Regions from separate parts of the Bacillus sp. PK6-026 genome, predicted to be linked through region 2. Evidence: riboswitches for the same ligand, from Rfam matches in the RefSeq annotation. Region 2 holds a riboswitch; the other holds the start of a gene.
The links. Region 2 has a riboswitch for cyclic di-AMP ahead of kdpF (K(+)-transporting ATPase subunit F). Riboswitches for the same ligand answer to the same signal wherever they lie in the genome.

Region 1: another riboswitch for cyclic di-AMP. It lies ahead of M1D59_RS02725 (dicarboxylate/amino acid:cation symporter); the one in region 2 lies ahead of kdpF (K(+)-transporting ATPase subunit F).

The regions. Positions count from the first base shown of each region.
Region 1 is NZ_CP096418.1:544,411-548,837, reverse strand. It holds gene M1D59_RS02730 (ABC transporter ATP-binding protein) at 1-830, opposite strand, end outside; gene M1D59_RS02725 (dicarboxylate/amino acid:cation symporter) at 900-2,144, opposite strand; cyclic di-AMP (ydaO/yuaA leader) riboswitch at 2,219-2,360, opposite strand; gene M1D59_RS02720 (AI-2E family transporter) at 2,432-3,472, opposite strand; gene gsiB (glucose starvation-inducible protein GsiB) at 3,862-4,302, opposite strand; partial or broken gene M1D59_RS02710 (YdbC family protein) at 4,404-4,427, opposite strand, start outside.
Region 2 is NZ_CP096418.1:2,905,433-2,909,859, forward strand. It holds gene kdpB (potassium-transporting ATPase subunit KdpB) at 1-117, opposite strand, end outside; gene kdpA (potassium-transporting ATPase subunit KdpA) at 259-1,932, opposite strand; gene kdpF (K(+)-transporting ATPase subunit F) at 1,958-2,035, opposite strand; cyclic di-AMP (ydaO/yuaA leader) riboswitch at 2,260-2,402, opposite strand; gene M1D59_RS14810 (aldo/keto reductase) at 2,654-3,499, opposite strand; gene M1D59_RS14815 (MFS transporter) at 3,530-4,427, opposite strand, start outside.

The sequences.
Region 1 (4,427 bases), 2.0 Mb from region 2:
TCATTGGCGACAAGCTGTTGATTTAAAGCAGGAATTTGCGCTTTCGCCACCTTTACGGCGAGGAGACCTTTTTCGGCGTGGGCTTCGTATCCCTGGTCTTTCAGCCACTGAAGCGCTTTGTCATAGGGCTGTACCTCCAGCATCGCCTTTTCCTGCTTTTCATCCGCATCATTGAGGACGACGGTTGATTTGATTTTCCCTTGTTGAAGGATGACGACCCGATCGCACAAATCTTCCACTTCCTTCAGCAAGTGGGTCGCAAACAGGATCGCCGTTCCTTCTTCTTCGGCAAGCTCACGCAAGTGTTCGCGGAAATCTTTCATTCCCGCCGGGTCCAATCCGTTTGTCGGCTCGTCCAAAATCAGCAGCTTCGGCCGGTGAAGAATCGCCTGGGCAATACCGAGGCGCTGTTTCATTCCAAGCGAGTATGTTTTGACCTTGTCTTCTGCGGCATCTTCTAGCCCGACCCTGCTGATCACTTCCGCCAGTCTATCCCGACCGATTCCAGCGTGCATATTTGCATAGTGTTTCAGATTTTCATAGCCTGTCAGATACGGATAAAATTCAGGATTTTCAACGATGGCTCCGACCGACCGGATCGCTTTTTCAAATTGGCGGTCAATCGGAAAGCCGTTTATGACAATTGATCCGCTCTTCATTTTAATTAACCCGGTAATCAATTTGATGAGGGTCGTTTTTCCTGATCCGTTCGGTCCAAGCAGGCCGATGATCTCCCCTTCATCCGCCGTTAAGCGGATATCCTTCAATATTGTTTTGCCGTCTATGATTTTATCAACATTTTCTATATGTAAAACAGGCTGCTTTGTCATAGCCCCCTCCTCTTTCCCAAAAAAATAAACAGTGCCGAAAAGGCACTGTTTGATTATATCATTTTTGAGTTACACGGACACTTCACTATGAGGGGCTTCGATTTTGCCGTGTTTCTTTTCCGTTTCGGTGACGATGACTGCGCATGCTGCATCACCTGTTGTATTGACAGCCGTACGAATCATGTCCAGAAGTCGGTCAATTCCCAATATTAGCGCAATTCCTTCAACTGGAAGGCCAACTGTTTGAAGAACCATGGCGAGCATAATCAGTCCGACACCCGGAACACCCGCTGTTCCAATGCTGGCAAGCACTGCGGTGAGAACAACCATCAACAGCTGTGTCAGTGACAGGTCATTGCCGTACACCTGAGCGATAAAGACCGTCGCTACCCCTTGCATAATCGCCGTGCCATCCATGTTGATCGTAGCTCCAAGCGGCTGAACAAAGCTTGAGATCGGCTCTGGCACTTTCAGCTTTCTTTGAGCGACATCCATCGAAACCGGAAGCGTCGCGTTGCTGCTTGACGTACTGAAGGCAACAAGCATAACCTCTGAAAAATCTTTAAAGAATGTGAGCGGGTTCCGCTTTGCCAAAAACGCAATCGCTGAGCCGTATGTGACGATGGTGTGGATGAACAGCGCCAGAATGACGACGATCATATAAAGCCCCATTGCTTTAATGGCGTCCCAGCCTTGACTTCCGATTGCCCCGGCAATCAAGCCGAACGTACCGTACGGTGCGAACTTCATGACGAGATTGACGAGATACATCATTAGATCGTTACCTTGTTCAACCACTTTGAGAAGAGCGTCCGCTTTTTTGCCGAGCATCGTAATTCCGAGACCGACCAAAATGGAGAAAGCAATGATTTGCAGCATATTTCCTTCAGCCATTGCCTGAACCGGGTTTGTCGGAATGATATTCAAAAGCGTTTCGGCAATGCTTGGCGCCTTCTCAGCTGAATATTCCGCTGCGCTTGTATCATACGTTCCGATGGTTCCTGGTTTGATGACCAACGCTAAAATAAGTCCGATAATAATGGCAATTGCCGTTGTAACTAAAAAGAAAGAAATCGTTTTGGCACCGATTCTGCCCAGTTTCTTTGGATCTCCAAGTCCTGCTACCCCTAAAGTGAGAGAAAAGAAAACAATCGGTACAACGAGCATTTTAATTAAGTTGAGGAAGATCGTGCCGAGCGGCCCGAATAAAAATGTATTAAGCTTGCTAAATAAATCCGGCGAAGTGACGTTCAGTATAATACCGACGGCTGCACCGAGTAATAGAGCGATAATAATTTTTGTTGCTAACTTCATATAACATATCTCCCCTTTCCAAAAAAAGCCCATGAGAGATCTCCCATGGGCTTTTACCATTAAAATTGGTTCCACATGACTCTCTTCACGTTGATGAGGTTAGCTGACGGGTTCGGACGAAGAGATGTCCGTCTTTCAGTTCGCACGGGAACAGAAAAATTCACCCCAAATGATCGGGTCCCCCACTCCTACTAAAGGATTAAACGTGTGGCGCTATTTCGTTATATAACAGTTATACCTGAAAATTCGAAATATGTAAACCAAATTTTCTGATTTACAAATATATGCTATTTTCGGGTGCCCGCTGTTCGGCTTTTCTCTTGACTTGTGACATCAAGGATATCAAGCAGGAAAACAAATATCGGAATACCGATAATTAAACCCCAAATCCCTATGAAATGTTCAGAAAAAATCAGCACGATAAACGTGAAGAAAATCGGCAGCTCCGTCTTGGCGGACATCAGTTTCGGATTGAGGAAATAGGCCTCTATCGCATGGACGATCATGATGACCAATACCAGTGATACGATATAAGCGATTCCGCCGATACTGTAGGCGATAATGCTTAACGGAATAAGGGAGAGCACAACGCCTGCGACCGGAACCAGCCCGAGGAAAAACACCATGACAGCAAGGCCGAATAGCTGAGGAAAACCCATAATCGCGAGGGCAATGGTCGTCAATGCGCAATTGATGGAGGCGATAATAAACTGAGCCTCAAGCACCTTTCCGAACGTTCTCGTGAATTTTTTACCAAAGTAAGCAATTTCCTCGTAGAAAATGGCTATTTTGCTCGTCTTAAATTTATCCATTAAGCTCAAGACCTTGTCTTTTTCGATCAATAAGAACATGCTGAGAACCAATGACATAACCACCTGCAGGCCAAACGCGCTAATATCTGTGATATATGTATAGATAAAGTTAAGACCTTTTTCCAAATAGGATGTCAAATTGATATCGCCGAACATACCGGTGATCATATCGAGAAAAGGAATGCTGTCAGGGTGAGAAGCAATATACTTTCCTTGTTTGATCAGCTGCTGAATCTGGGTGACGATCACGGGGTAATAGACCACACCGCCGATCGAAAGCGCGATGGCAAGAGCCGCATACAAACAGGAAATAATCAGTCTCTGGCTGACTTTAATAAAGCGGTTTAAAAAACCGCGGATCACATTTTCCAGACGGTTCATCAAAAACGTAAAGATAAATGTGAGCAATATGAGATTCATCATGCTGCGGAACAGATATAAAACTCCCGCCAATACAACAAAAACTGAAAAACGCCTGACCCCAGGATGCTGAAAAAATTTAATCAACGCTGCCATTCGGTACACTCCCACCAGTACTTTAGTCCTTAACTTTTAGCATTCAAACTTTTATAATTACAATTTGATGCATCATCTGTAAATTATATAACAAAACAGACCGGAAATCTCTTCAGAAGATCAATAATTAATAATATTTTAATATGAGCGCTCGTGCAGCAGCGGCAGGCATCTTCCATAAAAAAGGAGGGGCTGATGTTCAGCCCCTCCAGATTATTGACAAAATCCTTTCAGCGTGACCCTCAACCCTTGCAGTCTAGGAAGGCCGAGCATTGGGGCGGAGCGAATGTTGCAATTCGTGAGCACCGATGCGCAGGCCTGACAACGAATGCGAGGGTTTGTCGACACGCTGAGAGGGACTGTTTGTCAGCCCCTCTCTTCACCGTACATTAACCGCTTCTTCTTTGGCGTCCGCCTTTTTCACCGTTTTCTTGATAGAACTCCTTGTCATGGTTTCGGCTTGTGGCTTCTCCGCCTTTTTGACCGATCTCCTGGTAGAATTCTTTGTCATGGTTTTTGCTTGTGGCTTCTCCGCCCTTTTCACCGATTTCCTGGTAGAATTCTTTGTCATGATTACGGCTTGTGGCTTCTCCGCCTTTTTCACCGATTTCCTGGTAGAATTCTTTGTCATGATTACGGCTTGTGGCTTCCCCGCCTTTTTCGCCGATATCCTTGTAGAATTCTTTGTCATGATTTTTGCTTGTTGCTTCTCCGCCTTTTTGACCGATCTCTTGGTAGAATTCTTTATCATGGTTTTGGCTTGTTTTTTCTCCGCCTTTTCTGCCTGCTTCTTCCCTGCTCATTTTGTTGTTGTCATTATTGTTTGCCATTTTCGATTCCTCCTTTTGAAGTGTTATGGTTTTTACATTCCACATTTCAAAAAGCGTAAACACAAATAGCACATTCACGAAAGAGTCCGGGAATCATGCAATCATCCGCTGCCTTTTACCGTCCA
Region 2 (4,427 bases):
AACCGCCGGATTGAACCAGGGAGCCGCCGTACTGCCGAAAAACCGGGGAAACACGGAAAGCAGAACCGTTATGAAAAATCCGACTTCTACGACAAACATAATCGGATTTTTGATCATAGTTCGCGGATCTAATTTTAAAAAGGCATGTTTGACCCATCTTTGATGATCGTGTCGTTCATCGTTTGCTTTGTTGTGTGAACGGCATCCGGTGTGGCCTGTTGACTGGAATGATGCAAATCGTTCATGAGTAAAGCCCCCTTATCGTAATGTTAAATATTCTGCGGCCGGTCCCAACACAAGCACCGGAAAGAATGTTAAAGCCCCGACGATCAGGATCGAAGCGATAAAAATCCCGCTGAACAGGCTTGAATCGGTGCGAAATGTTCCGATTGTTTCCGGAACGGTTTGCTTTTTCAAAAGTGACCCCGCAACTGCGAGCAGTGTGACAATTGAGAAATAACGGCCGATAAACATCACAATTCCCGTTGTTATATTCCAAAAAGGCGACGCGTCTCCGAGCCCTTCAAATCCTGAACCGTTATTCGCGGCTGAAGACGTATATTCGTATAAAATCTGGCTGATCCCGTGAAATCCGGGATTTGAAATTGCAGCCTGACCCGCTTGCGTCATGACGGCAAGCGCTGACGCCCCTAAGATTAACAAAGGATGAATCAACAGAGTAACGGCTAAAAGCTTCATTTCTTTTCCTTCAATTTTTTTGCCTAAAAACTCAGGCGTTCTTCCGACCATTAAGCCCGACAGAAAAACCGCAACCATCGCGTATAGAAGCATGTTCATCAATCCGGCGCCTATTCCGCCAAACACCGTGTTCAGCATCATATTAAGCAATGCCAAAAGACCCGTGAGTGGCGTGAGCGTGTCGTGCATCGTATTGACAGCTCCTGTCTCGCTCGCGGTGGTAACCATCGCATAAAAAGCTGAATTCAATGTTCCAAAACGCACTTCCTTACCTTCCATGCTGCCTTCTGTGTGCTCGATTCCGAGCTGATTGATGACGGGATTGCCTTGCGATTCCGCCATGAAAGCTGCCCCGGCTGAAAGCAAAAACAAAAGACCTGCGGATACAAAAAGAATGCGGCCTTGCTTCAGATTCCCAACCATTTTCCCATACGTAAACGGCAGTGAGATGGTAATCAAGAGCATTAATAAAATTTGAATCGCATTGCTCCATCCATTCGGATTTTCAAATGGATGAGAAGAGTTGACGCCAAAATACCCCCCGCCGTTGTTCCCCAGCTCTTTGATGGATAAAAAGGACGCCACCGGCCCCCGAACAATGGACTGCTCACCTCCGCTCACCGTATGGGCTGTCACGGAACCGTCAAGCGTCTGCGGTACGCCTAGGGCGACGAAAACAAGCGACACCACAACTGTGATCGGCAGTAAAATCCGCGTGATCGAACGGACCAAATCGACAAAAAAGTTGCCGAACGGTTTCCCGGCGAGCCCCCGAATCATCGCAACCGCGGCTGCCAGCGCCGTAGCGGGAGCGGCAAACATTAAAAAGGTGATCGCAATCATCTGCGAAAGCATGGACAGACCGCTTTCGCCGCTGTAATGCTGCAAATTTGTATTCGTCATAAAACTGACTGCCGTATTAAAAGCCAGTGTGGGTTCCATTCCCGCGACCTTTTCAGGATTTAAAGGCAGTACACCCTGCAGACGAAAAACGAGATAAACGATGAAAATCATCGCCGTATTCGTGAGTACCAGCGCGGCGGCGTATTTCTTCCACGATTGGTTTTCTCCTTTTACTCCGCCCAGCTCAAGCAGCAAGCGTTCCGCCGGAAGGAAAAACCGGTCGATTTTGGACGGGGCGCCGTCAAATACCTTCGCTATGTAAAGCCCCATTGGTTTGGCTGCCAGCAATGCGGCAAGCAGGATAAAACAGATGGATATGAGCGACGTCATTTCAATACCCCCAATTTGTGTACAATTAAAATTTCTCAGGATTCAATAAAGCATAAGTCAAATAGACAAACATGGCGGCTGCTCCCGCTGCCAATAGCGCCATGGCAATCACTCCTTTCACATTTATGATTGATCAGCGGTTTTCCCCGCCCATCTCAGCAACAGAAACATCATCCCCGCTAAAAATGCGACAATGGCCAGCATCACGATATCCAGCACTCCGCTCACCTCCTTTCATGTTTTTTGCACGAAAAAAAGCCGCAAGAGAACAAACCTCTTACGGCTTTTTTGGGCACAGTTAAGAAACCGTGCTTTATGCACGTTTTTTGGTTCTCTTTAAACGCTTGCGAGGTTAGCTGTCGGATTCAGGTGCAAAGAGTCACCTTACCTTGAAAAGGATTCACCCCAAGTGGCAGCGCCACAAAAAATTGGTTCCCCCGCTTCCAATTGGAATTCAGCGGTTACGTTAATTGGAAATTTTATTCAGTTTTTTGATGAGATTTATATTACGCCCGTTCAATCATCGTGTAAAGTTTCATAAATGATCAAATTTCCTCGTTTATCAATTTTATAACCTTTTTTACACAGTTTATGACTTATTACCTTCTATTTTCTCTTAATATCTCGTTTTCTCTTTCATGTTATGGCTTTTACCTGTGAAAAACGGCGGATAAAAAATGTGTCGAAGCCCACTCGGAAATTCGAACGGGGCCGTTTTTTGTTAAAAGTCAAAGTTATCAGGATCAGGACCGACACGGGTGTTTTCATTCAGCCCGTCAATTTGCTTCATTTCCTCGAGGGTCAGTTCAAAATCAAATACGTCCGCGTTTTGGGCAATTCGCTCCGCTTTTGTCGACTTTGGAATGGTGATGACTCCGTTTTGCAAATCCCAGCGTAAAATGACTTGAGCAGGTGTCTTGCCGTGCTTGTCCGCGATATCTTTCAGCAGCGGGTGGCTGAGCAATTGGCCTTGCATCAGCGGCGACCATGCTTGAAGCTGGATGCTGTGCGAACGGCAAAACGCTTGCAGCTCTTTCTGCGTGAGCCGCGGGTGATACTCGACCTGGTCGATCACCGGTTTGACGGCGGCATCTTTCAGCAAGTCTTCCAGATGGTGAACGTGAAAATTGCTGACGCCGATTGCTTTTACGCGCCCTTGTTCATAAAGAGTTTCAAGGGCTTTCCACGCCGCTTTATAGCGCCCTTCAACAGGCCAGTGGATCAGGTATAAATCCAGGTAATCGAGCCCGAGCTTTTCGAGACTCGCTTCGTAGGCTGCAATCGTTTCGTCATAGCCTAAATCGTCATTCCAGACCTTTGACGTTACAAACAAGTCTTCTCTAGAAATTCCGGCTTCTTTCAACCCTTCGCGAATTCCTTGGCCAACCCCTTCTTCATTTCCGTAGATGGCTGCCGTATCGATACTGCGGTAGCCGTGCTTGATTGCCGTTTTTACGGCTTGCACCAGTTCGGGCCCTTCCTCTACTTTAAACACGCCTAGTCCAAACCAGGGCATGTCCGTCCCGTTATTCAATGTGATTCGATCTTGCAGATTTTTTGCCGTCATCTAATTGGCCTCCTCATATTTTTGTATACATCATGCGCAGTTTTTCTTTAAAGCTTGATTTTGTTTTTGGTCATTTCGTTCCAGCGCCCTGCTCCAGCCCGTCAGCGCGACGGCGCCGAGCACCATCAAAGCTCCGGCCCATGGAGTGTGAATCAAACCGATCGACTGTGTGATGGCGCCTCCTGTATAAGATCCGATCGCGATCCCGGCGTTGAATGCAGCGATATTGACAGCTGATGCGACATCTACCGCCCCCGGAACAAACCGTTCAGCCAGAATTACCACATAGGACTGGAGCCCGGGGACATTCATAAATGCTAAAAATCCCATCAGCATGATGACGATAAAGCCCGCTGCCTGATAAGGAGCAGCCGCCGTTAAGATGAGAAGCACAACCGCTTGGGCGATGAACATATAGAATAATGCAGTAAGCGGTTTTTGGTTGGCCGCTTTACCTCCGATGATATTTCCGAGCGCGACGGCAATGCCGTAAGTAAGCAAAATGACGGCAACAGCTTCCTGTTTAAAACCTGTCACATGCTGAAGCAGCGGGGATAAATACGTAAAGACAACAAATGTTCCTCCATAACCAAGCGCCGTAATGATGAATAAAAGCAGCAGACGGCCATTGGTTACAAGTTTCAATTGGCTCTTGAAAGACGTTCGGACGCCTTTCGGCAAATCGGCCGGAACAAGAAAGCTGTTGGCGATAAACGCCAGTGCGCCGATAGCGACGATCGCCGCAAAAGCAATCCGCCAGCCGAACAGCTGACCGAGGAACGTGCCGATGGGAACTCCGGTAATCATCGCAATCGTCAGACCGGTAAACATAATTGATATCGCTCCGGCTCTTTTATCCGCCGGGACCAGGCTTGCCGCAATCGTTGAACCGATTGACATAAATACGCCATGAGAAAACGCGGAAATC